Undibacterium sp. KW1: one gene and its partner. The protein of the gene in region 2 interacts with the protein of the main gene of each other region in a pairwise test. Links are inferred from orthologs where the notes say so. Each region holds a gene or a part of one and is shown on either strand. Other genes may lie near its edges. The genes, in order: ftsH and hflK.

The links.
Region 1: the proteins of hflK (region 2) and ftsH interact in binary tests that used the Escherichia coli proteins (3 or more experiments, as listed by UniProt). The link is inferred for Undibacterium sp. KW1 from one-to-one orthologs.

Annotation. Positions count from the first base shown.
Region 1 is NZ_AP018439.1:3,203,002-3,219,959, forward strand. What follows is about bases 7,048-9,925. They hold ftsH (ATP-dependent zinc metalloprotease FtsH), read right to left. Parts: upstream 9,493-9,925; coding sequence 7,603-9,492; downstream 7,048-7,602. Other genes in these bases: folP (dihydropteroate synthase), read right to left, coding at 7,048-7,517; UNDKW_RS14420 (RlmE family RNA methyltransferase), read right to left, coding at 9,616-9,925. Outside these bases: UNDKW_RS14380 (FAD-binding oxidoreductase), read left to right, coding at 1-790; UNDKW_RS30960 (methyl-accepting chemotaxis protein), read right to left, coding at 852-2,468; UNDKW_RS14390 (metallophosphoesterase), read right to left, coding at 2,852-3,925; UNDKW_RS14395 (WYL domain-containing protein), read left to right, coding at 4,128-5,015; glmM (phosphoglucosamine mutase), read right to left, coding at 5,317-6,663; more of folP, read right to left, coding at 6,678-7,047; more of UNDKW_RS14420, read right to left, coding at 9,926-10,260; UNDKW_RS14425 (YhbY family RNA-binding protein), read left to right, coding at 10,293-10,769; transcription elongation factor GreA, read right to left, coding at 10,902-11,378; carB (carbamoyl-phosphate synthase large subunit), read right to left, coding at 11,504-14,722; carA (glutamine-hydrolyzing carbamoyl-phosphate synthase small subunit), read right to left, coding at 14,727-15,881; UNDKW_RS14445 (heme-binding protein), read right to left, coding at 16,205-16,609; UNDKW_RS14450 (C40 family peptidase), read left to right, coding at 16,929-16,958. UniProt on the Escherichia coli protein: Acts as a processive, ATP-dependent zinc metallopeptidase for both cytoplasmic and membrane proteins. Plays a role in the quality control of integral membrane proteins.
Region 2 is NZ_AP018439.1:2,448,362-2,461,810, reverse strand. What follows is about bases 1,187-4,171. They hold hflK (FtsH protease activity modulator HflK), read right to left. Parts: upstream 3,320-4,171; coding sequence 2,054-3,319; downstream 1,187-2,053. Other genes in these bases: hflX (GTPase HflX), read right to left, coding at 3,351-4,171; hflC (protease modulator HflC), read right to left, coding at 1,187-2,054. Also shown: UNDKW_RS11065 (ATP phosphoribosyltransferase regulatory subunit), read right to left, coding at 1-1,036; more of hflC, read right to left, coding at 1,152-1,186; more of hflX, read right to left, coding at 4,172-4,478; RNA chaperone Hfq, read right to left, coding at 4,509-4,745; ribosome biogenesis GTPase Der, read right to left, coding at 4,945-6,288; outer membrane protein assembly factor BamB, read right to left, coding at 6,294-7,454; UNDKW_RS11030 (tetratricopeptide repeat protein), read right to left, coding at 7,467-8,123; hisS (histidine--tRNA ligase), read right to left, coding at 8,166-9,524; ispG (flavodoxin-dependent (E)-4-hydroxy-3-methylbut-2-enyl-diphosphate synthase), read right to left, coding at 9,539-10,816; UNDKW_RS11015 (RodZ domain-containing protein), read right to left, coding at 10,819-11,883; type IV pilus biogenesis/stability protein PilW, read right to left, coding at 11,876-12,667; 23S rRNA (adenine(2503)-C(2))-methyltransferase RlmN, read right to left, coding at 12,679-13,449.

The DNA of each region.
Region 1 (16,958 bases), 750 kb from region 2 along the record:
GTTGAAGTTATTCCCGCAACCTCGCGCCCAGATTACCGCATTCGCAGCGCTTGATAGTGCGGATGCTGCCCTGGACCTGCTCAAGCAATGTCAACATGCATTAGGGCCAACCCTGACTGCATTTGAATTGATCTCTGACTTCAGCCTGCAACTGGTACTCAAACATTTCCCGCAACTTCAGCATCCATTCAAGCGCAGCCATCCTCGCAGTTATCCTTATTATGCATTGCTGGAAATGTCTGACCACGAATCAGAAAGCCATGCAATTACCCTCATCGAGCAAGTGCTGGAGCAAGCGATCAATGATGGCCACGCTGCCGATGCGGTCTGCGCAAGCTCGGTCAACCAATCAAGAACCTTATGGAAGTTGCGCGAGCATATTTCTGAAGCGCAGGCCAGAGAAGGCAAGAATATCAAGCACGATATTTCCATCCCGGTGTCGCAGATCCCCCGCTTCATACGCATCACGGATGCAGAATTAACAGCTGCATTTCCGGGTTGCCAGATCGTCTGCTTTGGTCATATGGGGGACGGTAACCTGCACTACAATGTCTCAGCGCCTGCTGGCAGCAGCGATGCGGCATTCATCCTGCAACAGGCCGACATCAATCGCATAGTCCATGACCAGGTACATCAGTTCAAAGGATCGATTTCTGCCGAGCATGGACTGGGAATGTTGAAACGCGATGAGATCAGGCTGTATAAATCCGGCTTGGAATTAAGCATGATGCGCGCCATCAAAATGGCGCTGGACCCACAGAATATTATGAATCCAGGCAAGGTCTTGTAAACCGCCTCAATCCATTTGCTGTACCAACTGCATTGAGGCCGGAATAAATTTCAGTTCGCCATCAGTTCGTCAATTGTCTTGGCGTATAGCGGCGTGCTTGTGGGCCGGCCACTTCAGCCGCTTGCATATTGGATGGCAACTGAAACACGCTGACTGCGTGCGTCAATTCTACGGCCTGCTCTTCCATGCTCTCTGCCGCCGCTGCTGCCTGTTCAACCAAGGCCGCATTCTGTTGCGTCATTTCATCCATTTGCGTAATCGCCAGGTTCACCTGTTCTATACCTGAACTTTGCTCCTGGCTGGCCGCCGTGATCTCGCTCATGATGTCGGCCACATGCTGGACACTGGTGACAATCTCATCCATGGTCTTGCCTGCCTCATCGACGAGCTTGCTACCCTGATCAACCTTATCGACCGAGTCACTGATGAGGGATTTGATTTCCTTCGCAGCACTGGCACTGCGCTGTGCAAGATTGCGCACTTCTGCCGCAACCACCGCAAAACCACGCCCCTGCTCGCCTGCCCTCGCCGCTTCTACCGCAGCGTTCAAGGCCAGGATATTGGTCTGGAAGGCGATGCCATCAATGACACCAATGATATCGACGATCTTGCGCGAACTCTCTTTGATTGAGCCCATGGTATTGACCACTTGCCCTACGACTTCACCACCTTTGACCGCGACGCTGGAAGCAGAAACCACGAGTTGATTGGCCTGACGGGCATTGTCGGCATTTTGCCTGACCGTGCTGGTCAGTTCTTCCATCGAGCTAGCGGTTTCTTCCAGCGAACTGGCCTGTGATTCTGTGCGGCTTGAGAGATCGGCATTACCTGAGGCTATTTCTTGCGAAGCTACGGTAATTGTCTCTGTACCTGTCTTGATTTTGGAAATCGTAGTCAAGAGATTTTCCTGCATCATCTGCAGGGAATGCAGCAGATCACCTATTTCATCCGTGCCACTTGCTTCTACATGCTGAGTCAAATCGCCATTGGCAATCTGGTCAGCGATAATGGCAGAGCGTTTGATCGGGCCAGCAATGGTTCTCGCTATCAGCCATGCTGCAACAGAGCCTATGACTATCGTCAAAACACCAATGACCAGCATACCCAGCCGGGCATTTTTGTAGTTGGTCAGCGATTCATCATAAGCAGACTTCATCGCTTTGTGCTGCTGGCTCGCCAGCTCTGACAGCGCCTGCATCCATTTTTCGTTTGGCGCATTAAATTCCGTCTGCAATACAGATGCCGCATCGAAATAATTTCCTTCTGCGACCAGACTTTTGATCTTGTTGGCAATCGCCAGCACCTGCCGTTTTTGATCAAGCGAATTTTGCAGGGTAGCTTTACCCTCTTTATCGTCTATTAATTTCTTTGCTGAAGTTTCAGAGGCATCATAGCCTTCCAGTATCTTGGCCAGTCTTTTGGTTTCGCGCTCAGCCTCTGCCATGTCACTGGGCGCCGTCATTTTGCGCAGTACCAGCGCCAGCGCCCGCCCTTGCTCACGCATATCCGTGGCAGCATCAAGACTGGCGACCTTGGTATTAAAAATATAATCCGTGGAAGCCTGTAACTGGCTCAGTCGAAACAAGCCAAGGACAAGCAAACCGCAGGACAGCAAGATGACCAGACCAAAACCCAGAGCCAGGCGACCACTAATCTTCAAACGTGACAATTGATTCATACATTTTCCTGAGTATCCGCAACTAACGAAGGATGAATATCAGATTAACAAGAGAAGAGTTGAGAGTACCTCCCAATTTTTCCAGGCACTCTGATTATTATATTTTCAACACGCAAAACTTCAGAAAAAACCTGCTTCTACATGCACTCGTAATAGCAATTTGAATAGGCCTGCCAGTAAAGAATTAAGATCAAATTCCCTGAGCAATAAGTGGTACTACTTGCTCAGAGTATAGCCTGAAAAAAAGACCGTACACATGCGTCAATGATGACGAATTGCAACATCGACTCAAAATCACAACGCCTTTTTGCATACTCATTGCTCACTCAGGTATTTATGCACGCGGTAAAAACAATTCACAGCTTCAGATGAAAATTTATTTTCTATGGAGCAGGTGTAGGTGACTTGAATGACACCGTCTGCATGACCTGACCATCATCAAAACACAAGCTGCGTTCTGGCCATTGCAATGCAGCCAGCTTGCAATCCGACTCAGGAAAATCTTTATTTTTTCTCGCAGACCAGCGTCCACCCACAGAAAAATCGACACAAAACACATTGCCTGCTACACCATGCCACGCAAGCGGCGACGTATTCTCAAACAGGTCTTCGCCACCCTTGCCGATATGGGCGCGGTCAAACGCATTGAAGCGGCGCCAATAATGACCAACCACCACGGGCAGTTGCTCTGTGTATTCATTCCACCATTGCTCACGCCCCACAAAACGCCATTTGCCGCCAGAATAAAATGGCTCATGCCATTTACTCTCTACTCCCGATGTCAACACCCTCAAAGGATTATGCATTTGCATCAGCACATCGTATGCCGCATGAGCATGCATGAATGGTGGCAGATGATCCGGGTTTTCCAGACCGCGACTGTGGGCAGTCAGTTCAGCCTGCATTTGCGCAGAAAATTCCTGTGCCAACTGCCGCGTGTCGGCGTCCAGGCGGCGGTCATTTTCCATCACGCTTCCCAGAACAAGATGACGTATTCCTTCTATATGCTCCGCGATCCATGCTGCGTGTACTACCCGCAGATCTTCGCGCTCAAGCGCAACGGGCAGAGATGCTAAAAAATTTAGGGTATCTGCTTTCTTTGCGGTATCGAGCCTTTTGAAAGGCGCGTACTTGGGTTCATCCCTGACTGCTCGCTCTTCAAAAAACCAGCCAGCACCATCTTTGGCACTACCGCGCAAAAGATTCATTTCATGATTGCCCAATACCGCCACGGCCCTGCCCGCCTTGACCAGGCGCTCAAGCAATGCCAGCACAGCCGGGCTATCTGGTCCGCGATCGCAAAAGTCACCGACAAATACCAAGCTGCGCTCATCCAAGTGTTTGCCATCGGCATCATAACCAAGGTGATGCATCAGGTTGCAAAGGGCTTCATATTCGCCATGAATATCGCCGATAATATCCAGCGGGCCAGACGGCAGTTGTTGAATCAGACTCATCATTTTCCTTTTATTCTGTTACCACGCTACAGCTTTCCAGAAGCCATCAAAGTGACTGCATATCTTGCGGCAGCACAAAGTTGCAGTACCAGCAATGACCAACATCGAATCAATTTGATCTCATTTTAAACCCGTTTGAATAATAGCATCAAATTGATTCGATGTTAAAATATTCCATAAAATTGACCAACCGATCAGCATCATGCATCTGCACACTCTGCCCGCCGCCCAGCGCGAACGTCTCGCATTTATAGAGTTTCGCTTGTGGTTTCTCGGTACCGTCACACGAAAAGAAGTCATGGACCGTTTTGATATAGCCTCTGCGGCTGGCACACGCGACCTGGTTTTGTACCGTGAACTGGCACCTGGCAATGTGCTGTATGAAGGAAAAATGTATCACTATCAGGAGAGCTTCCAGCCCCTGTTTCAACATCAGCCAGACAGAGTATTATCAGCACTGTGCTCAGGATTTGGAGATGGCGAGCGTGGCACTGGCACATCCTTGTTGGCACACGACATCCCCAACCGCTTGAATCAACCAGCGTTGCAGGACCTGGCCAGAGTAACCCGCGCCATTCGTGGCGAATATCCGTTAAGGCTGACCTATCACTCCATGAAAACTGGCCCATCCAAGCGGGAAATTGTCCCATTGGCACTGGTGGATTCTGGCCTGCGCTGGCATGTTCGGGCCTATGACAGAAGCAAACAAGAATTCCGCGACCTGGTACTGACGCGCATGGATGACATCACAGATATTAAGCCAGGCGATAAAAGTCACGTGCTGCAAGCACACGAACAACTCGCTGCCGATGAACAATGGCAACGCATAGTCGATATCGAATTACAGCCCCATCCCTCGCACCCATATCCAGAATCCATCATGCGCGACTATGGGATGAAAAATGGCAAGCTCGAAGTCAAATTACGGGCTGCTATCGCTGGCTACGTCCTGCGTCAGTGGCAAGTCGATTGCTCACCAGAGGGCAAACTTGACGGCAGCAACTCCAGATTGAGGCTGGCTGATCTGATCGTGCTTGATGAGGTAAGTAATGCAGTACTGGCACCGGGGTATCAGAAAAGGGATATCTAGAAGATATGCGATCCCAACCCTTCTGCGATTTCATCACTACCATTCAATTTTAGAATTCAGGCAAAAGCAAAAAGCCCCTGAAGCAAGTTCAAGGGCTTTTATCGAATCTATTGGCCTGTCCAGCACGAATCGAACGTGCGACCCCGAGCTTAGAAGGCTCGTGCTCTATCCAACTGAGCTATGGACAGTCTTGTTGATGGCTAGCAAAACAGATGTTTGCGAGCCCAAAAACTGAAGGCTGAATAGTACATGGTATCGCTCTCACTTTCAAGAATGAAACCACTGCTGACTGCTAATTTACTTAGATTGCAGGTGGAATACAATCTGCCAGGCGGCGGGCGCTGGTGGAGGCGAGTTCGGCGTCTTCTGCTTCTACCATCACGCGCACCAAAGGCTCAGTGCCGGATGCGCGTATCAACACCCTGCCCCGGTCTGCGAGTTCAGCCTCGACCTTTTGCTTCTCTGCAACCAGCATTTCATTTTTTTGCCAGTCGAAACCGGCTGGCACTTTGATGTTCAATAAGGTTTGCGGGAACAGTTGCAGATCATCGAAGCAGGCATCGAGGCTCTTGCCGTTGCGCCTCAGAGCCGACAATACCTGCAGCGCCGAGACGATGCCGTCGCCGGTAGTATGTTTATCCAGGCACAGGAGATGACCAGAACCTTCACCGCCGAGCAGCCAGCCACGTTCCTGCATTTGCTCCAGCACGTAACGGTCGCCGACTTTGGCGCGGGCGAAGCCGACTCCGAGTTTTTTGAACGCCACTTCAACTGCCATATTCGTCATCAAGGTGCCAACCACGCCCTCAATCTTGCCGATAGCCATGCGGTCAAGCACCATCAAATAAAGGAGCTGGTCACCGTTATAAATCTTGCCGTGCTTATCCACCATCAAGAGGCGGTCAGCATCGCCATCGAGAGCAATACCCAGATCAGCGTGATTGGCGCGCACGGCCAGTGACAAGGCATCTGGTGCAGTTGCGCCGACCTTGTCATTGATATTCAGGCCATTCGGTTGATTACCTATGGCGATAACGTCTGCCCCCAGTTCATGGAAAACATGCGGGGCAATATCGTAAGCGGCACCATGAGCGCAATCGATAACGATCTTCAGGCCGCGTAAATCCAGCTCTGCCGGGAAGGTGCTTTTACAAAATTCTATATAGCGGCCATTCGCATCACTCAGACGACGGGCTTTACCAAGTTTCTCGGAGCTGACACATTGCATGGGTTGCTCAAGCTCAGCCTCGATAGCCAGCTCCACCTCATCTGCCAGTTTGTTGCCGTTGGCCGAGAAAAATTTGATGCCATTGTCATCAAATGGATTATGCGAAGCCGAGATCACGACACCTGCCGATAAACGCAATGCGCGCGTCAGGTAAGCCACTGCGGGCGTTGGTGCCGGGCCAGACAGCATGACATCGACACCGGCGGCGGCAAAGCCGGCCTCCAGCGAGGCTTCCAGCAAATAACCTGAGATACGGGTGTCTTTGCCGATCAGGACTGTGGGGCGGGCGTCGCCGGTGACATTGGCTTGCGCCAGCACTTTGCCTGCAGCATAGCCGAGGCGCATGACGAAATCAGGTGTGATAGGTGCAACACCCACTTTGCCACGTATGCCATCTGTACCAAAATATTTTCTGCTCATATTCTTCCTGCTCATCAAGGGGATAATGCATCCCAGATTTTGTATGCATCGACAGTTTCTGCCACGTCATGCACACGGATAATGTTTGCGCCCATCTGTTTTGCCAGCAGGGCCGCAGCAATACTGCCTGCCATGCGTTCTGGTGCCGCCCTGCCAGTCAAGCCACCTATCATGGATTTGCGCGACACGCCAACCAGCACAGGCAAGCCCAGCTCTTGCCGGAATTGCGGCAAGTGCTTGAACATGGCTGTATTATGTTCCAGGGTTTTGCCAAAGCCAAAACCAGGATCAAGACAGATGCGATTGACTTCTATGCCAGCATCTGTCAACGCTGTCAGCCTTTCGCGCAAAAATGTCTTCACGTCCTGATTGACGTCCATATATTCGGGACTGACTTGCATGTCTTCTGGCGTGTTTTGCATATGCATGACACATAAGGCAGCTTCTGCATTTTGCACGGCAGCGATGGATTCAGGTGAGCGGAAGCCCTGGATATCATTGATCATATCGACACCTGCAATCAGCGCTTCACGCATAACCTGGGGCTTGTAAGTGTCTATGGACAAGGGCTTGCCGCAGTCCCGCAAAGCATAGATGACAGGCATGACGCGGCTCAACTCTTCATCCAGCGGTAAAGGAGCAGAGCCAGGGCGGCTTGACTCACCGCCGATATCGATAATATCAACACCATCTTCTATCATCTGCTCAGCGCGGGCGATGGCGCTTTCGAGGTTCAGGTATTTGCCACCATCAGAAAAAGAGTCAGGTGTGATGTTGAGCACACCCATGACCAGGGTTCGGGACTGGGCCCCACTTAAGGGATAGCGGAAACGGCCACATTGGAAATATTTCATTTTTTAAAAAGACTAAGGGTGAGGAATGACCCCCACCCTTGTACAAGAAATTCAAGAATTAATTGTGTGTTTTTTGTACGTCAGTTCAAGCTGGTGCAGTTGCATTAGGCGACACACCACCGGAAGAACTACCCGAGGAAGGACGGTTGCTTGACTGGCTCTGCTTTGGCGGACGTGGGTCTATACCATTCATGATGTCATTAACCTGGTCAGCATCGATGGTTTCCCAATCCAGCAAAGCCTTGGTCATGGCCTCTACCTTGTCACGATTTTCTTCCAGAAGTTTACGCGACAAAGCATATTGAGTATCCAGAATACTGCGAATTTCTGCATCCACTTTTTGCTGGGTTGCCTCGGAAATCGTTTTCGATGGGCCACCAAAATAACCTTCACTCTGGCTATCTTCATAAACCATCACGCCCATGCTGTCGGACATACCAAAGCGCGTCACCATGGAACGTGCCAGTTTAGTAGCGCGAGAGAAATCATTGGACGCGCCAGTGGACATCTGGCCCACAAAAATTTCCTCTGCAATACGACCACCAAACAAAATGGATATTTCTTCCAGCATTTTGTCTTTATAGCCACTCAGATTATCATGCTCAGGTAATTGCCAGGTTACACCCAGGGCAAAACCACGCGGCATGATAGTCACTTTATGGACGGGATCAGCCTTTGGCAAAAGCTTGGCAACCACTGCGTGACCAGACTCGTGATACGCAGTATTCCTGCGTTCTTCTTCACGCATGACCATGGAGCGACGTTCAGGGCCCATGTAGATTTTGTCTTTGGCATCTTCAAAATCCATCATTTCAACCAGACGTTTATTGCGTCTCGCTGCAAACAATGCCGCCTCATTGACCAGATTGGCCAAATCAGCACCAGAGAAACCTGGTGTACCGCGTGCCAGTACATCTGCCTTGACGTCCGCAGAGATAGGCACTTTGCGCATGTGGACATTAAGAATTTGTTCACGGCCACGGATATCCGGCAAGCCAACGGAAACCTGACGGTCAAAACGGCCAGGGCGCAGCAAAGCTTTATCCAGTACGTCAGCACGGTTAGTAGCAGCAATCACGATGACACCGGAATTGGCCTCAAAACCATCCATCTCGACCAGCATCTGGTTCAATGTCTGTTCACGTTCATCATTACCACCACCCATGCCAGCACCACGATGGCGGCCAACAGCATCAATCTCATCAATAAAGATGATACAAGGTGAATGTTTTTTGGCATTTTCGAACATGTCGCGGACACGGGAGGCACCGACACCGACAAACATTTCGACGAAATCAGAACCGGAAATCGTGAAGAAAGGTACCTTTGCCTCACCTGCAATAGCGCGTGCCAGCAAAGTTTTACCAGTACCTGGAGGGCCGACCATCAACACGCCGCGCGGGATACGGCCACCAAGCTTCTGGAACTTGGTAGGATCACGCAGGAAATCAACGATTTCGCTGACTTCTTCTTTGGCTTCATCGCAACCGGCGACATCCGCAAAGGTCACATTATTGTTGGTGTCGTCCAGCATCCTGGCTTTGGACTTGCCAAAAGAGAATGCCCCACCCTTGCCACCACCCTGCATCTGGCGCATGAAGAATACCCAGACACCGATCAGCAACAGCATCGGGAACCAGGAAATGAAGACTTGCGACAGGAAAGACTGCTCTTCGGGCTGTTTGACATCAAACTTGACGCCACTATCCACCAGATCGCGTATCAGACCCTTGTCCAGCACAGTAATCTGGGATTTGACCTTTTTACCTTCAGAATTGGTCGCCACGATGGTGCGGTTAGCCTCATCAATGGTCGCTTCCTTGATGTGCTTGGACCTGACCTCATCGAGGAACTCGGAATACGCAACGGATGTGACACCTATACCGCTGCTTTTTCCATCAAACTGCTTAAAAAGTGTAAAAAGCACCAGGGCAACCACCACCCATATAGCAGCTTTTGAAAACATATTATTCACGAGAACTCCTTGAACGCAGGATGCGCCATTTGATACTGTAAACGTTCATTCTACCCCCATTGGGTAGAGCTTGCTAGCCAGCATATGTTGGCAATATTGATGATTATCAAGAGGTAAATTCAATTATTCGGGATTTTTCAAGCCTTTTCCGAGCAAAAAGATCTCGGAAGACTTGTCTTTGCTGGCTTTTGGCTTCTTGTTGAGTACAGTTTTGAACTCATCTTTAAATAATGTCACTATCGTGTTATAGCTGGGACCATGGAAGCATTTCACCAACAAAGCACCGCCCGGCTTAAGATGCGCCTTGGAAAAAGACACTGCCAGTTCGATAATATATTCGACACGCGCCGCATCAACTGTTGAGTTACCAGACAGATTTGGGGCCATATCGGACAATACCAAGTCCACTTTGCGCCCCAACAATTTGGATTCCAATTGATCCAGCACTTCATCTTCACGAAAGTCGCCCTGGATGAATTGCACATCAGCGATAGGCTCCATAGGCAAAAGATCAAGGGCAAAAATCTCACCCAGGATGCCACCACCTTCTTTACCTGCGAGCTTATTCCTTACATACTGAGACCAGCTGCCTGGGGTTGCCCCGAGATCGACCACAACCTGCCCCGGGCGTATCAATTTTTCTGATTCATCTATTTCTTTTAGCTTGTAAACGGCGCGTGCACGATAGCCTTCCTTTTGTGCAAGTTTCACATAAGGATCATTAATATGGTCGTGAACCCAATTTTGATTGAATTTATTCTTTGCCATTCGCGTAAAATACTGCTTTTAAAGGAATTACTATGTTAAAACTTACGCCCGCTGAAAGAAGCGAACTCCGCTCCGAAGCACATGCACTGAAACCTATCGTATTAATCGGCGAAGCTGGATTGACTCCTGCTGTGATCAAAGAAATTGATGCTGGCCTGAATGCCCATGGCCTGATCAAGGTACGCGTATTTGGCGATGATAGAGAAGCACGTATCGGTATGTACGATACCATCTGCGCCGAGCTGAATGCAGCCCCAGTACAACATATTGGAAAACTTTTGGTAGTTTACCGTCCAAAACTGGAAGGCACGAAAGAAACCAAACTGGTTAAAAAAGGCAAAGGCATGCGAGAAGTCACTATCGTCAAGCCTAGCCCAAGCGGCACCAAAAAACCTACCGTGTCCAAAGTCATGGTCAAAGGCAATGAGCGTGTCACCCAAGGTGGTAATATCAAGCGCGCAAAACCACGCCAAAGCAGTGCAAAAAAATCATCTCTGGCCAACAGCTAAGCTTCAATACTGCTGACATCTGATCAGTACAACCCGGCCTGACCCGGCCGGGTAATTACCTCTCCCTACGCTTAAACAGCTGTTGCATCAACTGCTGCAGAAATTCATATTCACAGACTGAATATGAATTGATTAAACGTACATCACATCCAGCACCTCATACTCGCGCACACCAGCAGGTGCCTGCACACCAACAACATCACCGGCATACTTGCCTATCAGGGCTCGTGCGATAGGAGAAGTGATGGAGACCTTGCTCAACTTCAAGTCTGCTTCATCTTCACCAACGATCTGATAGCTGACTTTCTGTGAAGTTTCGAGGTCTTCCAGGTGGACTGTGGAGCCAAATACGACGCGCCCCTCGGCATCGAGTTCGCTAGGATCGATAATCTGCGCAGAACCAAGCTTGCCTTCGAGCTCAGCGATACGGCCCTCAATGAAAGCCTGGCGTTCCTTGGCGGCATCATATTCGGCATTTTCAGACAAATCGCCTTGTGCGCGTGCCTCAGCAATCGCATTGATCACATCTGGGCGCTCTTTGGTTTTCAGTTTATGCAATTCTTGTTTTAGCAATTCTGCACCAAACTTGGTGATAGGTACTGTACTCATGACATTCACACTTTTAAAAGTAAAAATACAGAGGCCACATCAGACACCAGCATTACCGATGCCATTTGTGACCTCTGTATCGAAGTTCATGTGCCCCGACCAAGTCAGGGACACTGTTATTTCTATCAGTTTAAGGTTTTATGCAGACCTTGTAAATCATAAACATGCAATTCATTGAGATGACGCATGCCTTCGACCGCAGCCTCAGCACCCGCAATGGTCGTGAATGTTGTTGCACGGGCAATCAATGCAGAGGTACGGATAGCGCGTGAATCAGTAATGGCATTGCGCTTTTCTTCCACTGTATTGATGACCATGGCAATATCATTGTTCTTGATCATATCAACAACGTGTGGCCGGCCTTCAACAACCTTGTTCACCACTGACACAGGAATTCCCTCAGCAGCAATTGCCGTTGCAGTACCACGCGTGGCAACGATGGAGAAGCCCATCTCCACCAGATCACGTGCAACTTTGACGCCACGTGGTTTATCGCTGTTCTTGATACTCAGGAATACCTTGCCAGACGTTGGCAATTTCACGCCTGCGCCCAATTGCGATTTCACGAAAGCTTCACCAAAGGTTTTACCCACACCCATGACTTCACCCGTCGATTTCATCTCTGGGCCAAGAATGGTATCAACGCCCGGGAACTTCACGAACGGGAATACGGCTTCCTTGACGCTGAAATAAGGTGGCACGACTTCTGCACCTATGCCTTGTGAATCGAGAGACTGACCGACCATACAACGGGCAGCAATCTTGGCCAGTTGCAGGCCAGTAGCCTTGGATACATAAGGCACGGTACGCGATGCACGTGGATTCACTTCCAGCACGAACACGACATCTTTGCCATCTTGCTGCTGAATCGCAAACTGCACGTTCATCAGGCCAACGACATTCAAACCTTTTGCCATCAGCGCAGTCTGGCGCTTGAGTTCAGCAATGGTTTCTTGCGACAGGGAATAGGGTGGCAAGGAACATGCAGAGTCACCGGAGTGGACGCCAGCCTGTTCGATATGCTCCATGACGCCACCGATGAAGGTGCGCTCGCCATCAGACAGACAATCAACATCAACCTCAATCGCATCATTGAGGAAGCGGTCAAGCAAAACTGGCGAATCATGGGAGACCTTGACGGCTTCACGCATGTAACGCTCAAGATCACGTTGCTCATGCACGATTTCCATCGCGCGGCCACCCAGAACATAAGATGGACGTACCACCAGCGGATAACCAATCTCTTGTGCCAGTGCCAGCGCATCACTTTCAGTACGTGCAGTGCGGTTAGGCGGCTGACGCAAGCCCAGGTCTTGCAGCATTTTCTGGAAGCGTTCGCGATCTTCAGCAGCATCGATCATGTCTGGTGAAGTACCAACGATAGGCACGCCATTGGCTTCGAGATCCAGTGCCAGTTTCAAAGGTGTCTGACCACCGTATTGCACGATGACGCCAACTGGTTTTTCTTTATCGACGATTTCCAGTACATCTTCCAGCGTCAGCGGTTCAAAGTACAAGCGGTCGGATGTATCGTAGTCGGTAGAAACGGTTTCAGGATTGCAGTTAACCATGATGGTTTCATAACCATCTTCGCGCATCGCAAATGCCGCGTGTACGCAGCAATAATCAAACTCAATACCCTGGCCAATACGGTTAGGGCCACCGCCCAATACCATGATTTTTTTCTTGTCGGTCGGGTTCGATTCGCATTCTTCTTCATACGTCGAATACATGTAGGCTGTATTCGTGGCAAATTCACCAGCGCAAGTATCCACGCGTTTATAGACCGGGCGCACATTCAAAGCTTTACGTTTTTCACGGATCGCAGTATCAGTTGTTTTCAGCAGTTTTGCCAGACGACGATCAGAGAAACCTTTTTGCTTGAGTTGCAGCATGAGGGCTTTGTCAACGCTGTCGAGTGACTGCTCATCCAGCCACAATTCGATATCGACGATGTCCTTGATCTGCACCAAGAACCATGGATCGATATGCGTCAGTTGATGCACTTCTTCCAGCGTGAAGCCTTGAGCGAAAGCATCGCCAACATACCAGATACGGTCCGGGCCAGGCTCACCCAGTTCTTTTTCCAGGGTCTCACGGTCCTGGGTTTTTTCATTCATGCCATCGACGCCAACTTCGAGGCCGCGTAGGGCTTTCTGGAAAGATTCCTGGAAGGTGCGGCCTATCGCCATCACTTCACCAACAGATTTCATCTGCGTCGTCAGGCGGTTATCTGCCTGCGGGAATTTTTCAAATGCGAAACGCGGGATCTTGGTGACGACGTAATCGATGGAAGGCTCGAAAGAAGCTGGCGTAGCACCACCCGTAATTTCATTACGCAATTCATCGAGCGTGAAACCAACCGCCAGCTTGGCAGCGATCTTGGCGATAGGGAAACCCGTCGCTTTCGATGCCAGTGCAGATGAACGCGACACACGCGGATTCATCTCAATGACGATCATGCGGCCATCGGCAGGGTTGATGGAAAACTGGACGTTGGAGCCGCCTGTGTCCACACCAATTTCACGCAGCACTGCCAAAGAGGCATTACGCATAATCTGGTATTCTTTGTCGGTTAGTGTCTGCGCCGGTGCAACCGTAATAGAGTCACCGGTATGCACGCCCATAGGATCCAGGTTTTCGATGGAGCAGACGATGATGCAGTTGTCGGCCTTGTCGCGCACGACTTCCATCTCATACTCTTTCCAGCCTATCAGCGACTCTTCGATCAGCAATTCATTGGTAGGAGATGCTTCCAGGCCGCGCTTGCAAATCGTCTCGAATTCTTCCGGGTTGTAGGCAATACCGCCGCCTGTACCACCCATGGTGAACGATGGACGGATGATGACAGGGAAGCCAACATCCTTTTGCACTACCCATGCTTCATCCATGGAATGAGCAACGCCGGAACGTGCAGAACCCAGCCCAATCTTGGTCATGGCGTTCTTGAATTTCAGGCGGTCTTCAGCCTTATCGATGGCTTCTGGTGAAGCACCGATCAGTTCACAATTGTATTTGGTCAGCACGCCATTACGATGCAGATCAAGTGCACAGTTCAGTGCAGTCTGACCACCCATGGTCGGCAGAATTGCATCCGGTTTTTCCTTGGCTATGATGCGCTCAACAACTTGCCAGGTGATAGGCTCGATGTAAGTCACATCTGCCATTTCCGGGTCAGTCATGATGGTTGCCGGATTGCTGTTGACCAGAATCACGCGGTAACCTTCTTCACGCAAAGCCTTGCAAGCCTGCGCGCCAGAATAGTCGAATTCACAAGCCTGGCCAATGATGATGGGGCCAGCGCCGATAATCAAAATACTTTTTATGTCGTTACGTTTTGGCATTCTCTTATTCTCCTGTCTTTGCCTTGGCCATCATCGCGGTGAAGCGGTCAAACAGGTAGGCAATATCATGCGGACCTGGTGAGGCTTCAGGGTGACCCTGGAAGCAGAAAGCTGGTTTATCAGTACGCGCAAAACCTTGCAGCGAGCCATCAAACAAAGACACGTGGGTGACGCGGCAATTGGCTGGCAAAGTTGCAGCATCGACTGCGAAACCGTGGTTTTGGGAAGTGATCAATACCTGCTTGGTATCCAGATCCTGCACAGGATGGTTGGCGCCGTGGTGGCCGAATTTCATCTTGAGGGTTTTAGCACCGGATGCCAGCGCCATGATTTGATGACCAAGGCAGATACCAAAGGTAGGAATGCCCTTCTCTATCAATTCCTTGGCAGCAGCAATCGCATAATCGCAAGGCTCAGGGTCGCCAGGACCATTCGACAAAAACACGCCATCTGGATTCAATGCCAGCACATCGGCAGCACTGGATTGCGCAGGCAATACCGTAACCTTGCAACCACGCTCGGCCAGCATGCGCAGGATATTACGCTTAACGCCAAAGTCGAAAGCGACGACATGGAATCTCGGATTTTGCAACTGACCATAACCCTGGCCCAGCACCCACTCGGCCTCAGTCCATTCATAAGCCTGCTTGACGGATACGACCTTGGCCAGATCCATGCCAGACAGACCAGGGAAAGACTTGGCCAGTGCGATGGCTTTTTCAGCATCAGCACCTACCAGGATAGCACCGCCCTGCGCACCTTTTTCACGCAAAATACGTGTCAGCTTGCGGGTATCAATACCGGCAATAGCAACGATGTTTTGGGATTTGAGATAATCAGAGAGGGATTGTTCAGAGCGGAAATTCGATACCAGCAAAGGCAGGTCTTTAATAATCAAACCAGCTGCATGGATTTTGTCAGACTCTACGTCTTCGGCATTAACGCCCGTATTACCAATATGCGGATACGTCAGAGTAACGATCTGGGAACTATAACTGGGATCAGTCAAAATTTCCTGATAGCCAGTCATTGAGGTATTGAAGACAACTTCACCTATGGTCTGACCGGCAGCGCCAATCGAATATCCAGTGAAAATGCTTCCATCGGCGAGAGCAAGTATAGCGGTGTCCTGGCCGGAACGAAGAAGGGACTGCGGAATGGGCAGCAAGGGCAACTCCTGTATTGTTACCGCCGCTGCGACGCCCCAAGCTGTCGTTTCCCTGGCCGCGCATGAATTGCCGCGCAGCCTGGAAAGATGATGGAGCGATGTGAATTTGGGTAGGCGCTACGGCGAGATTTCGGATTAGTTAAACCCTCGAATTATAGCGCGAAACGGCCCATCAGGCAAATACGAAATGCCTGATGGGCCGTGAAATTGCTTGCAAACTCAATAGTGTACGAGCGTGCGTTAATTATTTTCCAGAAATTATCTCTGACACCATCCCGCAAAACAGAATGTGTTATTCAATTTAAATATTTGAATTACAGACCCAGAGCAGCAATACCGGCTTTGGCGATTTGCGCATCTTCCGCCGACTTGACGCCTGAAACACCAACCGCACCAACGCATTGACCATCGACAATAATTGGCACTCCGCCTTCAAGCATGCCTTCCAGAGGAGCACTCAGGAAAGAATAACGGCCATTATTGATAATATCTTCATAGATTTTTGACTCACGCTTGCCCAGTGCGGCAGTAGCAGCCTTGGCTGGGGCAATTTGCGAAGAAATCGGGGCGACGCCATCCAGACGCTGCAACCACATCAAATGACCACCATCGTCCACGATAGCGATCACGACAGGCCAGTTATTGGCCTTGGCTTCCGCCTCAGCAGCAGCAGCAATTTTTTTGACATCATCCAGAGTCATCACAGGTTTTGTTTGCATAAATACCTCTCCATTAAATTCTGCGGATTGTACGCCAAGCAATTGCGCTTAGGTATACAAACAGTTTTTACCAATTTAGCCAGCTTATTGAGTCCTTTTTAGCGCCAGGCCAGAAATCAGCCTGATACAAAACCCCTGAACATATTGCCATTATTTCAAGTAAATAGCGGAAACTTATTGTTACTCAGAAAGGTATCCCAAATAGTTTACATTTTTTCAGAGTTCGCTTACAGTTGACCGGTTTTTCCAACCAGGTGCAAAGATGCTAATAACCGTTTCCAGAATATCAAGGAAAGCCAAATTAGTGCTTATCTCAACTATGCTGCTAGCAGCAGCGGCCAATCCAGCC
Region 2 (13,449 bases):
CACTACGCAGCTCTACGATCTTTGCCCGCAATGCAGGGTCACTACCCCAGGGAGCCCGGATCGCATCCTTTCTCTCTGCGGATGGCAGCAGACGCGCCAGCTCACGCAAATCCAGGGAAAATCCAGTCGCCGGACGTGAGCGTCCAAAAGCCTCGCCCACATGGTCGTACCGACCACCACGGGCCACCGCGTTTGGCAAACCTGGTACAAACACATTGAACATCACCCCACTATGATAGTGGTAGCCACGCAAATCAGCGAGATCTATCGTGACATGGGTTGTGCCAGTCAAACGCACCAGATGCTCCAGTTCGTCGAGCGCGGTCTGTATGCCTTCAAATGCAGGCAGTACCGCACGCGCTTTCTGGATAACGGAAATATCGCCATATAAACCTGGCAAAACCATTAATGCAGCACGCACCTCGGGTGAAAAATTCTTGCTCAGCTTATCGATGCTAGGCAAATCCTTTGCCTCCAGCAAGGCATACAGAGTATTTTCCTGCGCTTTGGCGAGCGGATCTGCCGCCAGCAAGGCACGCAAGACACCGACATGACACATATCCAGCCTGACATCTTTTACATGCGCAAGTGCCAGACAAGCCAATACCAGTTCCTGGATTTCAGCATCCGCCTCCAGGCCAGCATGGCCATAAATTTCTGCGCCGATTTGCAAAGGCTCGCGTGTGGCGTGCAGACCAGAAGGCTTGGTATGCAGGACACTGCCCGCATAGCAAAGACGGGTAACAGTACGGCGGTTTAAGAGATGCGCATCAATACGGGCTACTTGCGTGGTCATGTCAGCCCGCAGGCCCATGGTACGGCCAGAGATTTGATCTACCAGTTTGAAGGTACGCAAATCCATATCCTGACCGGCACCGGTCAGCAAGGACTCTATGTATTCCAGCATGGGCGGCATGACCAGCTCGTAGCCATACAGTCTGAAATTGTCCAGGAGAACACGGCGCAATTCTTCTATCTTGCGCGCTTCGGACGGCAGGATATCAGCAATATTTTCAGGTAAAAGCCAATTCGGCATGAAGAACAATCAAAAAAACAAGAAATTGGTTGAGTCTATCCGACAAACAGCGATCTGCACAAAATTTGTGCAGATCGCTGTTTGTCACTACAGTCACTATTTACAGTGGCGAGTGTTACTTACCCTTTGCAGCAGGAGCATTACCACCTACCGAAGAAGGGCTCTTAAAATATTTAAAGAACTCAGAGTTTGGATCCACTACCAAGACATCACTCTTGTTCTTGAATGACGCAGTATACGCCTCAAGGCTGCGATAGAACTTATAAAATTCTGGATTTTGACCAAACGCCTGCGCATAAATCTGTGAAGCTTCAGCGTCACCTGCACCGCGTATCTTTTGCGCTTCACGATAAGCTTCAGCCTTGATCACCAATCTTTGCTTATCAGCATCTGCGCTGATTTCTTCTTTTTCAGCTGCACCGGTAGAGCGCAGACCATTTGCTTCACGGGTACGCTCGGCCTTCATGCGTTCATACACCGAATTATTGATTTGCTCTACGTAATCAACACGCTTGAGGCGCACATCTATAATTTCCACACCTATCTGCTTGGTTTCGTCAGAAACCTTTTTCTTGATGGCGTCCATGACCTTGCCACGCTGTGTAGATATTACTTCGCCTACTTTACGCTTGGTAATTTCATCATTCAAGGCAGCCTTGATGATTTGCAACATCCTGTTTTGCGCTCTGCGTTCTTCGCCATTGAAGCTGACGAAATACAGACGTGGGTCCTTGATACGCCACTTCACATACGAATCAACCAGGATGTTCTTCTTTTCGGACGTGACAAAACGATCACCAGTATTCGTATCAATAGTCAGGATACGTTTATCCAGCAACAAGACATTCTGAAATGGTGGTGGCAACTTGAAGTGCAAGCCAGGCTCACTGATGACAGACTTGACTTCACCCAAAGCAAAGACAATCGCGTGCGAACGCTGATCAACAACAAAAATAGTCGAATAAGCAATTAAAATTGCACCACAGATGGCAATGAGGAAAGTAGCAAACTTATTCATTATCTGCCCTCCCTTTCGCGTGTATCACGGTTATCTTTTGATCTTCCATCCTTGCCATAACGCATTTCCACGGTAGGTATCTGCTCTGCTGCAGGAATAGTTACCTGTGCAGGAGCCGCCGGCGCGACTTTCGCTGCCTGATCACCCTGGATTTTATCCAGAGGCAGATAAATCATATTATTACCAGTCTTGGTATCCATCATCACCTTGCTGGTATTGGCAAATATTTGCTGCATGGTTTCCAGGTACATCCTGTCCCTGGTAATGGCAGGCGCTTTTTGATACTCAACCAGCACTTGTTGGAAGCGTGAAGCATTACCCTGAGCATTGGCAACGATACTTCCTTTGTATGCTTCTGCCTCTTGTATCATGCGGGACGCCTCACCACGTGCCTTTGGAATAACATCATTGGCATAAGCTATGCCTTCATTTTTCAGGCGCTCTTTATCCTGCTTTGCTTTTTGCGCATCTTCAAAAACAGCCTGGACCTGCTCAGGTGCCTGCACGTTTTGCATGGTCACTTGCGCCACCAGCACACCTGAACCATACGCATTCAGGATTTTTTGCATGCCTGCACTGACATCAAGTGCTATTTTTTCACGACCTTCATACAAGACAAAATCCATGGAGCTTTTACCGACGACCTCGCGGACAACAGTTTCTGCGACCTGAAGTATCATCTCTTCCTGATCACGGTTGTTATACAGCCAGTCTGCGGCATTGTTCAAGGTGTACTGGACAGCAAACTGAATATCGACGATGTTTTCATCATCAGTCAACATCAGGGATTCGCGCTCTTTTGAGCCTTTTTTGTAGCCTATCTCCACCGTTCTGACTTGCGACAGATTGACTATCTCATGTCCTTGGACAGGATAAGGCCAGCGCCAGTTAAAGCCGGCAGAAGTCTGATGGCTGAATTTACCAAATGTCGTGATGACAGCAGTTTGCCCTTCTTGCACGATGAAAAAACCACTGGACAACCATACCAGCGCGATTACGGCAACAATCAGGGATGCGCCAACTTTAGCGCCAGATGAGTCTGGTGAAAAATTGCCACCATTATCGCCACCACCATTTTGCCCAAACAGACGCCCCAATTTCTGGGTAAAGTCTTTCCATAACTGATCAAGATCAGGTGGGCCATCCGGTGGTTTTTTGCCATCGGGCTTATTATTATTTTGATTATTGTTTTGTGAACCACGCCCCCATTGCGGATCATTTATGGACATGGTCAAACCAATTCTTTTGAGAAATGAAACAAGCATTCTGTCGCTATCCAATGAATAGTGGGTTGGACTACTGAAAATCAAAGCGTGCATCAACTGCCTCTGGCGTTGCCGTTTGCGCAATGCCAGACGTTTTTGCCAGTGCGAATTCGGCGATAGCTTCGCGTAACAAACCTATACCTGCTCCGGTGCGGGCACTCAAAAAAACCCTCTGGATTTTATCACACTCATCTACCTCGACCGAAGGCTCCAGCTCAGCAAGATCTATCTTATTCCACACAAGTATCTGTGGTATGTGATCCGCGCCGATTTCTTCAAGCACCTGATTGACTTGTTGTATCTGGTCAAACCTTACAGGACTACTTGCATCTACGACATGCAAGAGCAAATCGGCATGTATCGTTTCTTCCAATGTTGCCCTGAACGCTGCAACGAGTTGATGAGGCAATTCACGAATAAAACCAACCGTATCAGAAATGACGATATTACCCGCATCGCCCAGGTACAAGCGGCGCGAAGTAGTATCCAGCGTTGCAAATAATTGATTGGCGGCATAAGCGCCTGCCTTGGTCATAGTATTAAACAGACTGGACTTACCCGCATTGGTATAACCGACCAGAGAAACCGACAAGGTATTACTACGGCCACGCGAACGTCTCTGGGTTTCCCTTTGCTTATGTAGCTTATCGAGCTTTTGTTTGAGCATTTTGACACGCTCCCCCAGCAAGCGGCGGTCAGTCTCAAGCTGAGTCTCGCCTGGGCCGCGCAAACCTATACCACCTTTTTGTCTTTCCAGATGCGTCCAGCCACGTATCAATCGCGTGGCCAGATGTTGCAACTGAGCCAATTCCACCTGAACCTTACCTTCATGACTTTGGGCACGTTGAGCAAAAATATCCAGGATCAGGCTGGTACGATCAACCACCCTCACCTTCAGGTGGCGCTCCAGATTCCTCTGTTGCGCCGGCGAGAGTGCATGATTAAAAATGACTATATCCAGCGTAGCGTCGGCAACAGCATGCGCAATCTCATCCGCCTTGCCGCTGCCGACAAAAAAAGCAGCATCAGGGCTTGATCGTTTGCAAGTGATGGTTGTAACCGGCTCTGCCCCCGCGGACTGCGAAAGCAAAGAGAGTTCTTCCAGGCTGGCGGCAAAGTCGTCCTTACCAAAATCCACGCCGACTAAAGCGGCGCGCATGGACGGCTTCTTTATTTCATTACTCAAAAATTACTCTGCCTCTGGCTCGGTGTTAATGCTGACTGCGCGTGCTGGTACAACGGTAGAAATAGCATGCTTGTAAACCATTTGTGTCACAGTATTACGCAGCAAAACCACATACTGGTCGAAAGATTCGATATGGCCCTGCAATTTGATGCCATTGACCAGATAAATTGATACAGGAATATGTTCTTTACGCAAAGCGTTCAGAAATGGGTCTTGTAATAATTGCCCTTTATTGCTCATAACAGCTCCATTGTGTTGTTGTGATTAGGAGTTGGGGACTACTTATCATAATACAAGTATTCCCAGAAGTTGATTACAAAGTAATGTAATCTATTTTCATCTTAATTGCATATCTCTTGCTTAAATTTCACTGCAAAAGGAGATCAACCAAGCATTTTCTTACATTTTAATACTTGCCAGCAGACTTAACTGAACGAGCTTACTTCGACGACTTGTCAAACGGATTCTTGCCAGAACGCATTTCTATTCGCAAAGGAGTACCAGTGAGTGAAAACGTTTCGCGGAAGTGTTTTTCGAGATAACGCTTATACACATCACCCACTGCCTCAAGTGCATTGCCGTGAATGACAATAATAGGCGGATTTTGCCCACCCTGATGCGCATAGCGCAACTTGGGACGGATAGAGCCCTTGCGCTTGGGTTGTTGATGTTCTACTGCTTCAATCAGGGCACGTGTGAGTTTGGGCGTAGATAAATTAACCATCGCAGCAGCATAAGCAGCATCAATGGATTTCATCAGAGGACCTATACCAGTCGATTTCAAGGCTGAAATGAAGTGGAATTTGGCAAATGTCAGGAAATTCAGTTTGCGCTCTATGTCCATCTTGATCTCATCGCGCCTGTCACTTTGCAAACCATCCCACTTATTGACGCCAACTACCAGCGCACGACCAGATTCCAGGATGAAGCCTGCAATATGGGCATCCTGCTCTGAAATGTCCTGCTGTGCGTCCAGCAACAACAAGACTACGTTGGCTTCCGACACCGATTGCAGGGTTTTAACGACAGAGAATTTCTCTATGGCCTCAAAAACCTTGCCACGGCGACGTATACCAGCGGTGTCAATCAGGGAATAATGCACGCCATCACGCTCGAAAGGGATTTCTATCGAGTCGCGAGTGGTACCAGGCATATCGAAAGCGATGACCCGTTCTTCACCCAGCAGGGTATTCACGAGTGTCGATTTACCGACATTGGGACGGCCAACGATGGCAATCTTGATGCCGCGAACCTGGGATTCAGGCTCTTCAACTTCCTCAGGGCGCTGGGCGAAGGCGATATCAACCATTTCTTCGACCAGATCTGCTACACCATCACCGTGTGCGGCAGAGATCACATAAGGATCGCCAAGACCCAGTTCATAAAAATCTGCAGTGACCGAGGTATATTTCATGCCCTCGGCCTTATTTACCACCAGCATGACGGAGCGGCCTGATTTGCGCAGGAAATCCGTGATGGTTTTGTCATGCGGTGTCAGACCCTGACGACCATCGACGATAAAAACAACAACATCTGCTTCAGCCACAGCCTGCTTGGTCTGCTTGGCCATTTCATGCATGATGCCTTCTTTGGCGACAGGCTCGAAACCGCCAGTGTCAATCACCAGAAAAGGGCGTTCACCAACACGGCCTTCGCCGTAATGCCTGTCCCTGGTCAAGCCAGGTAAATCTGCGACCAAAGCGTCGCGTGAACGGGTGAGCCGATTGAACAGCGTGGATTTGCCGACGTTAGGTCGGCCTATAAGTGCGATAACCGGCTTCATTATTATTACTCGGTTGCAAGAGCAACCACTGATCCTGATTTTGTTTGAACGATCAGTTTAGCATCGACCACCAAAGGCGCTGCTAAAATCTGACTACCATCGGTAGTAACACGTCCGATGAAAGAACCATCTTCCCTTGACAGGAAGTGGACATAACCTGCGAAATCGCCGACCGCAACTGCACGGTCATACGAAATTGGTGCTGACAAACGACGATAGCTGAGCTTGTCATTCCGCCAGGCACTTGCGCCACCGTTGCGGGCAAAGGCATTTACGGCACCAGCAACATCTGAGGCAAACACAAAGCGCTCGTCAACACTGACACCAACCTCGCTGGACAAAGGTTTGGCCCAGCGCAAAGCACCGGTAGCCACATCAAAACAAGCCACCCTGCCCTGATAAGAACTGGCACAAATATCGTTACCCAGGATCACTGGCGCACCCGAAACGTCGGCGACACGCTCGAGTTCAGTAGCACCCTTGGGCTCGCCGACTGTTGCCTCCCAGCGCAAACCGCCATTATTCAGCGCCAGTGAAGACATACGTCCACCCGGCATGGCGACAATTGCCTGCTGCCCCTGCATCACGATGCCAGGAGCAAGACGCAAAGTCAAAGGAGGCAAAGGACGCTCTATTGACCACTTGCGTTCACCGTTAGTGAGATCATAAGCACTGACCTTGTTGTCTATACTGCGAACCACAACCAGACCCTGACCAACCGCTGGGGCAGATAAAATTTCATTTGTACTCTGGGTTTTCCAGCGCAATTTGCCGTCCAGATCAAATGCCAATACCTGGCCTTTTTCACCTGCAACAGCAACAGTTGTACCATCAACGCCAACACCTGCCGTCAAACGGGTACCCGCATTGATACGCCAGACCGTGCGGCCAGTCGCCACCTCTATGCGTGCCAGCGTGCCGTCAGCCGCAGCCACATAGACATTTTGCGCATAGGCTGCAGGAGTAAAGAGGTAGTTACCCGCAGTACCAATTGCCACTGTCCAACTGGGTTTAATCGCCAGACTGGACTTGATCTCAGTCAAAACTGCTGGCTGATTTTTTGCGTCAGATTTAGATGAAAATGGATTCAGCGAAGACAGCGTGGAACAGCCCGTCATTGCCATGAATACAGATGACGCAACGAGCAGTTTGGCAGAAAATTGCATATATGATTCCCCTTATTTACTGACAACTTTAGTATCTGCCGCACCACCGATGACATCCAGCTTCATTTGCAAAGCCTGACGACCTGGACTTTTATCTGCCATTTTTTCCAGCGCTGACTTATACACAGTACGCGCATCTTCGATCTTGTTTTGCGCTACATAGACATCGCCTTTGGCATCCAGCACATCAGCATCGAATTGTGCGGGGAAAGTACCTGACAATTGCTTCAGGGCCTCGTCATAGGCTTTTTCATCCAGCGCTATACCAGCCAGGCGTATTCTTGCCACAGCCTTGTATTCATCAGCCTTGGAAGTATCTGCCACCCATTGCAACTGGCTCTTGGCAGCCTTCAGATCGTTCGCATCAAATGCGCTCTTGGCTGCTACCAGCGCAGCCATAGGTGCATATGAAGTAGAAGCAAATTTGGCTTTCAAATCCTCTGTCACTGCCAGCACCTTGGCATTGTCTTTGGCAACAACCGACTTCTGCATTTCTTCATACAACTGAGAAGCTTGCAAAGTCTGGGTGTTTTGACGCGATGTCCATGCGGTCCAGCCAGCATAAGCAGCAAGGGCAACGATCAGCCCCCAGGTAGCCATGTTGCCGTATTTTTTCCAGATTGCCTTGAGGTTATCTAACTGCTCTTGTTCTTCTAAATCGTATGCCATAGTATCTTTGTCTATCTATGTTATAAATATTTTTAATATGGATTAATGGTGTACATGGTGATGATGAGGATCATCACAGCAATCTGCTTCAGCGCTACCGGCAATTTGATCAACCAGGTAATCCACCGCAGTATCGAACGGGACGTTAACCTGATTATTTTCAGCGTCAGCCGCGCGCAACTCCTTGATACTCACTGTATTATTATTTGCCTCATCTTCACCGATGATGACAGCATAAGCCGCACCGCTGCCGTCAGCCTTTTTCATCTGGGATTTGAAACTGCCTACGCCATTGGCAGTTGCGCAATGTAACACAACATCCAGACCTGCATCACGCAAACGCTCACTTAATACCATCGCCTGCATTTGTGCTTCTGCTCCCTGATGCACCAGATAAGCATCGCACATTGCAGGCTGATGTACGTCGCCATTGGCTTTCATCAATTCCAGCAAACGTTCTATGCCCATGGCAAAACCACAGGCTGGTGTTGGCTTGCCACCAAAAATACCAAACAAGGCATCATAACGACCGCCAGCACAAACTGTGCCCTGGGAACCGAGGTCGTCAGTGACCCATTCAAAGACAGTGCGGTTATAGTAATCAAGCCCACGCACCAGACGCGGATTGATGGTAAATGGAATGCTGTTATGACGCAAAATCTTTTGCACGCCTTCAAAGTGGGCCAGTGACTCTGCACCCAGATAGTCGAGCAATTTAGGTGCCGCATTGACCATCTCTTGCATGGCAGGATTTTTGGTATCCAGAATACGCAAGGGATTCGTCAGCAAACGCCTTTTTGCTTCGGCATCCAGAATGTCCTGATGTTGTTCAAAATAAGCGATCAACGCGGCCTTGTGCTGATTGCGTTCTTCTGCATCGCCAATGGAATTCAATTCCAGACGCACATTTTGCAGCCCCAGGTCATCCCAGAAACGCTGACACATCATAATCAGTTCGGCATCAATGTCCGGGCCGGTGAAGCCCAGCGCCTCAGCGCCCACCTGATGGAATTGACGATAACGACCACGCTGCGGTTTTTCATGACGGAACATGGGACCGGTATACCACAAGCGCCTTGGACCATCGTAAATAAGATTATGTTCAATCGCAGAACGTACGACACCGGCGGTACCTTCCGGGCGCAAAGTCAGCTTGTCGCCATTCATGGAATCTTCAAAGGAATACATTTCCTTTTCGACGACATCCGTTACTTCACCAAGGCCACGCGCGAACAAATTAGTAGGCTCGACAATAGGTGTACGGACTTGCTGGAAGCCATAACTCTTCAATACAGATTGCACAGTATTTTCAAACAACTCCCACAACGGGGCGTCATCCGGTAAAAGGTCATTCATCCCTTTCACACCAGCGATTTTTTCTGCTTTTTTTATTTCCGACATACTTGCTACCTGATTTAATTATTTGTTACGCCATGCACCGGGGCATAGTGGCTCTTGACATAGTCCAGCACAATTTCCTGGAACTCTTCTGCAATACGGTCGCCGCGCAAGGTGAGCGCCTTGGCACCATCAATAAAAACTGGCGCAGCCGGTGATTCACCCGTACCTGGCAAACTGATGCCAATATTGGCGTGCTTGGATTCACCTGGGCCATTAACGATACAGCCCATGACGGCGACATTCATATTCTCTACCCCTGGATACTGACTCTTCCAGACTGGCATTTGATTCCGCAGGAAACTCTGGATATCATCAGCCAGTTCCTGGAACACAGTCGAGGTAGTCCTGCCACAGCCGGGGCAAGCAATGACCATGGGCGTAAATTTTCGCAAACCCATAGTCTGCAAAATTTCCTGACCAACGACAACTTCCTTGCAACGGTCACCACCGGGCTCCGGTGTCAGGGATATGCGTATGGTGTCGCCTATGCCCTCCTGCATCAATACCGACAATGCTGCAGTCGAAGCGACGATGCCTTTACTACCCATGCCAGCCTCGGTCAGACCAAGATGCAAGGGGTAATCGCAACGTGCTGCCAGTTCGCGGTAAACGGCGATCAAGTCCTGCACACCTGAGACTTTGCAAGACAGGATAATCTTGTCACCTGCCAGACCCAGTTCTTCAGCTTTTTGCGCACTTTCAATCGCAGAGGTGATCAATGCCTGATACATCACGGCTTGCACACTCCATGGCTGAGCACGCTTGGCGTTATCATCCATGATGCGAGCCAGCAAGGCCTGATCCAGGCTACCCCAGTTGACACCGATGCGCACTGGCTTATCGTAGCGGCAAGCCATTTCTATCATCTGGGCAAACTGGGTATCGCGTTTGGCGCCCTTGCCTACATTGCCAGGATTAATCCGGTACTTGGATAAGGCTTTGGCGCAATCAGGAAAGTCATTCAACAGCGTGTGGCCGTTGTAATGAAAATCACCTACCAGCGGCACATCTATGCCCATCCGGTCCAACTGTTCACGTATCGCTGGTACGGCTGCTGCCGCTTCTGCGTTATTGACCGTGATGCGCACCAACTCAGAACCAGCCCGCGCCAATTCCTTGATTTGAATTGCAGTACCTATCGCGTCAGCAGTATCAGTATTCGTCATGGATTGCACCACGACAGGTGCGCCGCCACCTACCAGAACTTCCCGGTTGCCATATACCACTTTGGCAGCACGGGATGCACGCCTGAGCTTAGGACCAGAACCGATTTCCGATAAAAAATCCGTCATCTTTACTTCACATTCAAATTAATGACATTACTATCCTTGCCAGGCGCAATCTCCATGGATTTGCCACGCAACCAGCCATCCACACCTGCAGCATTACCTATCCTGAGCTGCAAAGCCTCTTTCATGTCAAACACCTCTTCAGTGCCCGCTTTGGCGAGATGAGAAGTCACAATACTGCCATTTTCACGCTTGACCTGTATCCAAGAGTCTTGCCTGAATTTCAGTTTCAACTGATTATTTCCCGCATCTGCCACTGCTGGCGCGGCAACCGCAACAGGCACGGAAACCGGGGCCGGAGCTACTGCAACCACAGGAGCTGAAGCCAGGGCCGAAGCTTGTTGAGCAACCGCTGGCGCAGACACCGGAGTTTGTACATCCTGATCCACTTTGGGTGGAGGAACGATATCCTGAGCTTCTGGTTTTGCACCATTGAGCGTACCAAGCACTGTGGGAATAGTCGATGCCGCTGGCTTATCAGCTTCTGGCTTGATAGATGCCGCGCCTGGATTTTCAACAGGTTTTTCAGGCTCTGCTTCAGTCGTTTTTTTTGCAGACTGCCCTGAGATCAGGCTCTTGATGTAATCGTTTTGCTCCAGCTTTTGCACCGCCACAAAGATCAGGGCACATGCAGCCAGCACTATCGCACCTATCACATACTTGCGATTATTATTACTATCCTGACGTCCCAGAAAAGGCGTACGAGACTCCATGAAAGGTGTCGCAAGGGTAGGACGCAAATCTGCATCCAGCCCAGACAGGCCCTTTTCTGCAGGGAGGCAGTCGATCACTGGCGCAGGGTCAAGCTTGAGAAGTTTCGCATAAGAGCGCACAAAACCTCGCACGATCACCATCTTGGGCAAATCATCAAATTGATTACTCTCCAGCGCAAGTATCTGGCGTTGGGACAATTTGAGTTGATCCGCCACCTGCTGCACACTCAAACCGAGTTGAACGCGCGCAGCAGACAATTGAGAACCGGCAGTCTGCACTACAGACAAAACCGCTTTAGTCTCAGATATCTCGGAAGCCAAAGGTTCTACAGGTAGATTCGCGCCCGCATCACTCATCAAACACTCCACGTTGATACAGAGAAAATTCTGTTGAATTAGGATGGCGGCGACGCAGTTGCGTAGCCAGACTATTTACCGCAGCCTCATCACCCAATTTTTTTTCAATTTTGATGGCAAGCCAAAATACATTTGCTGCCAACACGTCCAACTTGAGTACACGGCCAATATAAAACTTCGCCTGTTTATATTCACCGCGTTTGTAAAGCACATCGGCCAGATTCGCATTGATTTGCGGATTGCCAGCATCTTCACGCAGACCCTGCATGAAATAGCGTTCTGCAGCAAGCGTATCCTTGATACGCAAACTGCACAATCCAGCATTATTCAATGCCTTAGCTGGCGCATTATAGGCGGGATCCTTGACAGCGCTCTCAAGATACACAAGCCCTTGTTTCTCACGTCCGTTCATACACAAGAACCAGCCATAATTATTGCCAATATCACTATTACCTGGTGCGAGTTTCAGTGCATGCTGAAAATTATCTTCGGCCAGTTGCTTCTCACCCATATCCATGAAGATAAGTGCCCGCAGGCTGAAAGCATCAACCAGATCAGGCGCAATCAATAACGCCTGACGAATCTCTTCAAGAGCAACCTTCTGCTGCCCCTGCTGATAATAACCAACAGCCAGCTCCATGCGTATGGATGCACGTTTTCGCGCATCCTGCTTTTCGGCAGACATGTTTTGATCTGGCCTATCACCCTCCAGGCTCTTGGATGCACATGCTGACAAAGAAAGTGCCAGCACCACCAGCACTCCATTCAAAAAACATTGACGCATTTGAGAAATTTTCACTGAGTGATCTCCACGATCTTGCCAAAATTTTCGCCAAACTTCTTTTGATATTCCGCCATTTTTTGCATGCGCTCTTGCACACGCGTTCTGTCCTGCACTTCACCAGCCAGTTGACCACAAGCCGCATCGATATCATCGCCACGGGTTTTACGGGTGGTTGTTACCAAGCCTGCGTCGAGCAAAATCTGGGCAAATGCCTTGATACGCGGATTCGCTGATCGTTTCAGGCCAGATTCCGGGAAAGGATTAAAAGGAATCAGATTGAACTTGCACGGCACATCACGCACCAGCTCGATCAACTCCCTGGCATGCGCATCAGTATCATTGACACCATCCAGCATGCAATATTCAAATGTGACAAAGTCGCGCGGCGCAAACTCCAGGTAGCGCTTGCAGGCCGCCATCAACTCCTTCAATGGATGCTTCTTGTTCAGTGGTATCAGGCTGTCACGCAAAGTATCATTTGACGCATGCAGGGACACCGCCAGTGCCACCGGACATTCTTGCGACAGCTTGTCTATCATGGGAACCACACCACTGGTAGATAGCGTCACGCGGCGACGCGACAAGCCATAAGCATTATCATCGAGCATGAGACGCAAGGCAGTCACAGTTGGTTCAAAATTCAGCAAAGGCTCACCCATGCCCATCATGACCACATTGGTGATCTGACGCTCACCTTTAGGGCCAGGTGCAATACCTTTGGTCTTGCGCAATTCAAATTCTGCCATCCAGAGCTGGCCTATGATTTCGCCTACACTCAGGTT